Regions from separate parts of the Paenibacillus sp. RC334 genome, predicted to be linked through region 2. Evidence: riboswitches for the same ligand, from Rfam matches in the RefSeq annotation. Region 2 holds a riboswitch; the other holds the start of a gene.
What was found. A riboswitch is a leader RNA that binds a small molecule or an ion and turns the genes downstream of it on or off. The one in region 2 is predicted to bind cyclic di-GMP.

Region 1: linked by a shared signal. The riboswitch ahead of QMK20_RS05750 (glycosyl hydrolase) and the one ahead of QMK20_RS01660 (transglutaminase family protein) in region 2 are both predicted to bind cyclic di-GMP.

The regions. Positions count from the first base shown of each region.
Region 1 covers NZ_CP125370.1:1,216,695-1,219,889, reverse strand. The annotation lists gene QMK20_RS05750 (glycosyl hydrolase) at 1-1,278, opposite strand, end outside; cyclic di-GMP riboswitch class I at 1,259-1,339, opposite strand; gene QMK20_RS05745 (sugar phosphate nucleotidyltransferase) at 1,506-2,882, opposite strand; gene QMK20_RS05740 (hypothetical protein) at 3,056-3,195, shown strand, end outside.
Region 2 covers NZ_CP125370.1:353,199-356,393, forward strand. The annotation lists gene QMK20_RS01655 (collagen binding domain-containing protein) at 1-452, opposite strand, end outside; gene QMK20_RS01660 (transglutaminase family protein) at 666-1,472, opposite strand; cyclic di-GMP riboswitch class I at 1,486-1,567, opposite strand; cyclic di-GMP riboswitch class I at 1,610-1,690, opposite strand; gene QMK20_RS01665 (AraC family transcriptional regulator) at 1,790-2,677, opposite strand.

The sequences.
Region 1 (3,195 bases), 860 kb from region 2:
CTTACTGTCTGTACGAACCAAAACAGCGGTGCCGTCCAGATCCATGCTGTTAAAATATTCACCCCGCAGCCCGTTCACGTAGACCATATCCGGAACGGAAGGCGGGGCTGGTTTACTTACCACTGGCGGAGCCGGAGTTGGATCGTTTGGCCCCGTGTCCGGTACGGTCGGTAGCTCCGTCTCAGGTTCTTTCATCGCAGCTAACCCTTTTTTCACATCATCCCGCGTCAAGCTTGTCGAATCATTCATATAATCCTGAATCTGATCCGTCGTGTTATTTTCGGTCAGCATCTTGCCCCAGGTCATGGAATACACCCATTTTGGCTGAGCCTGCATCACCTCGGGACTGGGCACCTCACCGTGTTCCCCAATGGCAATCGGCTTATTCCGTGCCAGTCCGAGCAGTCCTTCGTAATGGCTTTGCTTAAAATCATGGTTGTAAATGTCTACAGCCAAAATATCCACTTTGTCATCCCCCGGATATTTCGGGGTATATGGAACAGTGTACGAATTAGGCGCGTTCGGACTCCATACCCACAGCAGATTGTTTAGTTGATGCGTGTTTACAAAACGGTCATACATGATATTCCAGAGCTGATTGAAATTGTTTTTGTTTCCCCACCAGAACCAGTCGCCGTTCATTTCGTGGTAAGGTCTCCATAATACTGGAACGCCTGCATCACGAAGCTGCTTTAACGATACAGCGACCTTATCCAGATCGGCAATGAGAAGATTATACTGCGTAGTACCCGGCGTCACGTATTTATTGAACTCCGCCTGGCTTACTTTCGCCTGCACATTGGCCCAAGTCAGTGGTTTACCCGGCAGCGGTTCATGATAAGTCATCGTAACCATTCCGCCAGCTCTACTCCAACGTATGGCGCTATCGATGACATTTTTACGTTGTGCTGCCTCCGTAGCGGCGGACTGGCCGGAGATGGCTCCCATCTCGTAGCCATGTACACCAGCATACGCCTTACTGATTTTCTGGACCTTGTTGCTTAATTCATCCGGACTTTCCAAATAATCATGTTGACCTGTGACCATCTTTTTTCCCGAGATGCTGATCAAATAGTTGTATAGTTCACGGGCCTCAGCAGAAGCGTCCGAATTAACAGGCTGTAATGTGGCAGCATTCGCCACGGACAGAGATTCACCAAAACCGGCGGGCAACAAGGAAAAAAGCATAACAACGGGGAGTACACTGCGTATCAATCGATACACAGGGGTAAAATAGGGGCTCACTCTCGCTCTTCCTTTCGGTAGCCAGGCTGCCATCCTCACGGAAGGCCCTTTAGCTTTGCGTACCTGCCTTTCAACAGGGCTGCGTTTATCGTGGAAGGAGTTTGGATTCCTTCTTACCCTAAGTATCGACTTTTTTTTACCAAAATTTAATAGGTCATGTTCATGAATTTACAGATTTTCGCGTATTTTCGACAGTTCGGGCTAAAAAACTTCATAAATGAGTCCTTTTTTATCTTCCAGGATGGTTGCAAGATGCTCATTTATGAAATAAACTGGTGACGGGAAATTTCATCCCAGTCCATGCAAAAACGGACAATATCCTCTTCGATCAACTCAGAACCTGTCTGTACCTCGATCAATTCCACATCGGTCACGGCTAAAATGCTATGCTTCGTCCCTTCTGGAATGCGAACCACATCACCAGCCTTCACCTTATGCAGCTTTTCATTCAAAATAATTTCCGCTTCACCGCTAATAATGGTCCAAATTTCACTCCGTTTGAAATGAAGTTGGTAGCTGATATTTTTGCCTTGCAGCACACGGATTCGCTTGGTCAATACCTCGTTGCCCTCGTCATACTTCACATAATCCACTACCCGATAATGACCCCAACGGCGCTCTTCGTACATTGGACGCTGATTATGAGCCTTGAGCACTTCCTTGATGCGCGGACTTTCCGCCTTATTGGTCACAAGGATGCCATCCGGGCTGGCAGCTACGATCAGATCATTCGTTCCGATGATCGCCACGGGGATATCCAGTTCGTTGATAAGGCTCGTATTGACGCAATCCTCCGTTACTACGCCTCTGCCCACTTGCTGATGGGACATTTCTTCCGTTAAGGTGTTCCAGGTACCTAAATCCTTCCAGAATCCATCATATGGAAGAACAACGATATCCTTCTCCTTCTCGACTACCTCATAGTCAAAGCTGATTTTTTCCAGAGAAGAATATTGCTTTTGCATTTCTTCATAGTTCAACGGCAATCCTTTGGATGCCAAGATATCGAGCAAGTAACCCAATTTGAATGCAAAAACCCCGCAGTTCCATAGAGCATTGCGTTCCATCAGACGCTCCGCCTGCTCCCGGTCGGGTTTCTCTTGAAAATGGCTCACTTTGCGGTAGCCTGTGCTACCTTGTGTGGCATCATTTTTAGGTATAATGTAACCATATTTCTCAGAAGGATAGGAAGGGACAACCCCGATTAACGCAAGCTTGCCTTCACTCTCCTGAAGAGTATGTTCCAACTGGGCAACTGTAGCAAAGAAAGCATCCTCTACATAGGGATCTACCGGCAATATAGCAACGATTTCATCGGGCGAAACACCCACGATGGAATATAGATAAGTGGCTGTTAACGCAATCGCGGGAAAAGTATCTCTTCGTTCCGGCTCAACAATGATGCGCGTATCCTGCCCAACCTGACTCTGAATCATTTCAACCTGCGCTCTCCCTGTTGCAATAAACGAGGATTCGGACAAGCCGTTATCCCCCAGTTGTCTCCACACCCGCTGCACCATAGATTCCGAATTACCCTCCGGACTCTCCAGCACCTTCAAAAATTGTTTGGAACGGGAATCGTTGGACAAAGGCCATAATCTCTTACCGGAACCACCAGACAAAAGTACGAGCTTCATAACTCTCCACTTCCTCTCTAATTTGGGTAGGTGATCGGATGGGCAAGGTCGAGTAGCCCGCTACGGGATGGATTTGATCTTACGATCGCTGTTGCCGTGGGATTCTTTGGATTGTGTAAGACATTTAGATGTAAGAATCCCACTAAGCTAATGCTTCCGATGCGAGCTTTCCTTTGGAAAGCTTTCAGGCGAACGCTCCGCTTCTCCAGCTTCAAATCCATCCCTGCGCTACTCAAATATGCATCATGCCAATCATACCGTTTATTGCAAAAAGCACGACCGGACGATTCATGTCCGGTCAGCCTGTAAAGAC
Region 2 (3,195 bases):
GTTGAAATCAACGGAGACGAGATATCTGTGTAAATTTCAAATTGTTCCGGTAAGTTAAAGGTGAAGGTATCGCCTTCTTTATACTGATTGTCCGGAATCTCCCATTCATAGCTCAGCTGGACTGCTGCGCCAATGTCCACACGTACGCCAGGATTATCCACAGCATCAATGATACGGCCGGTTTCATCCGTCAAGATCAGCTTGGTTAAAATATTGTCTGCTTGAACTGAGCTGGCTGCTGCCTGAATCATGGGAGCTATGCTGGGAGGTGCCTCTAATGGTTCAGGGTTCGGAATACCGTATACATCTTCCATAACTGTATTCGCAGGATCGCTTACAGCGCTTTCTGGTACAGCCGCGGTCGAAGTGTCTGCGTAAGCCAGCGCTGCACTAAAAAAGCTTTGGAAAATAAGCAATAGCACAATGATCGTTACATTTATTTTTGTTCTCATACTCTTAAGTAAGTCTCCTATTCATCATAATATTATGGAAAGTACCCGGGCGGATTTGGTTCCCCCCTCTTTCTTGTCCCGGAAATAGTATATTCAACATCTTAGTTTTTAAATGACTGACTAGATATACAATACCTTCCTTATCTCAACAATTTCTCAACAAGAATAGAAAAAAGCCCTGATCGCAGTGATCAGGGCTTTCTACAAAAAAAATTAATATTGTTTTGTTTTTGTATATTTGGAGGGTTCTTTGGCCATTGCAAACTTCTGTTTTCCGCTTTTTAGAGCGGCATCTACTGTAGTGTCAATGATAACCCATTGATTGTTGATATTGACTTCATTCCAGGCGTGGTAAGTTTTCACATAGGAGGATTCACCCATAACCAGCTTCGTTGGAACATCCACACTTCGAAGCATGGCGGCGAACAGTGAAGCGTATCCATAGCAAATGTCTTTTTGCGAAACTATTGTACGATCAATTTGTGGAAGGTAGTCTGTTGATAGGTTGAAAGGCTGGTTGGAATCGTATTTAATATGACTAATGACATACTCGTAAATACGTTTCACCTTTTCATCATCTGTCGTTGCACCCTTGGTTAATTCCTTGGCTTTCCGAATCGCCTGATTCGTATCGCTCCAGTCAATATTTTGAATAGAATTGAGGTATATGGTTTTACTGTCATTCAAATTTAACTGGACCGTTTCTTCACCTATCACTTTATACTGATTGCCAGTTAGCTGTTCCAATAAACGAATGTTATAATTGCCATTGCCCATTTGAAGAGCGAATGCTTCCTCAGATTTGCTCGAATTCAGATAATAAGAGTATTTCTCCGCATCCTTGGTAATTACGATCTTGGTTTTGACATTGGACTTGACAGGATAACGTATACTAACAATACCGTGGTTTACGTTGTTTTGATTCAGCCATGCCTGACTTTCGGCAGCAAACGCTGTCGTATGTAGGGGGATGGATAACAAAAAAACTAAAATTATTAAAAAAAATGACATTTTCCTCATAGAAAAACTTCCTTTCGGCGGCCAGGCTACCATCTTAAAAAGAAGGCCCTATAGCTTTGCGTCCCTGCCTTTCGACAGGTTTGCTATTATCGTATAAAGTTTTTCAGGAAAAAAAGACACGACAAAAAGCCTCTCCAACCGGTAGCTGGCTGCCATCTTAAAAAGAAGGCCCTGTAGCTTTGCGTCCCTGCCTTTCGACAGGTTTGCCATTTATCCTGAACAGTCTATATCTATCATTCTATCAGTTGGGCTTCTGATTAGGCAAGCACAATCTTAGATTTTCTCTGTTTTTCGACAAAGTCATCTGATAGATGAGTTTATAGTTTGGTTCGATTCCCCCATTTTTTGCGGAAGGAATGTGGGGTTTCTCCGACATGTTCCTTGAACAGGTTGATAAAATGGCTGGTGTTGGGAATACCTACAAACCGTGCGATATCCACAATGGATTCGTCACTGGTTTTAAGCCAGCCTTGAGCCGCTGTGATGCGGACATTAATGAGATAATCGATAGGAGAAAATCCGATCTGTTTCTTGAAGTTTTTAGCGAGATTGAATTTGTTTAACTCAAACATGTCTGCCAGCGAATCCAGCGTAATTCGTTCACTGTAGGATCGATCCAAATATTGCTGAACCTTGCGTATCTCGGTGATCGTATCCTGGTTTACATACGGATGATCATAGGGGTGCTGCAAAATATACGTCAGCAACTCACCAATGAGTCTGGATGTAAGCAGCTCAGCAGAAAGAGTTCTGTCAGATTGTACGCATAACAGGGAATGCAGCTTGTCCAATATGGTGCATGGATCGTTGAGTGATATTACAGGCTTGTTGTGCTTGGCAAATTGTTCGTAGAAATTGTCGATCAGATTGCCGTACACATTTACACTGATAAACTCCCATGCTTCATGACCAGCGGTGCTGTACTGTACGAATTCCTCACAATTAACGAAAAACATATCATGAGGCTTCAATATGTATTTTTTCTCCCGGTACAGTAATTCCCCTTGTCCTGATAACGTAAAAACGAGCAGAAACGAGGTGAGTTCCTTCCGTTCCATGGCATAAACAGATGTTTTTTTGAAATAGCCTATTTCCTGTATATAAAAAAGGGATCGCTTGGCAAAAGCGGAGGGAGTACATGCAATGACGACTGGATCGCTGCTCCAAGGGGTCCCGTTTCCGTTGTTTTTTTGGTCTGTTGTCATGTCCAATTCCTTTACAAAAGAGCAAATTTATCAAGCTAATCACTGTTTGTTTAACAAATAAAATGGTGGTTTACACATGATTTCCTATTAATACGATTTATTTTATCACATCACATAAATGCATGTAGCGAATAATATTTTGAATTATTTTCCATTCGAATTCAGGTGTACTAATATGGTGAAAACAGCCTCGTTTCCTCCATATTTTTAACTCATTCATCCATATGAAAAAGTTAAATCATGTTGAAAAAATTCGGAGATGCCATGGGTTCAATTCAATTCTGGAATAAAATCCAGGACAGGATGCTAAAGGTATTCTATGCCCATTCCACCTTCCAACGCACATATCCTTTCGTTTTGAAAAAAATGGGTCTTTGTTCTATCGAAATAGTTCATTAGGCTTATCGTGAAGAAAATTAGATTGGGTCCAATGTTGTGATTTTGTTCACAAATATGTAGGTGCACGAGGGAGATATATGAACTCTTTTTATGCTGATTAGTGTACTGTAAATATATGC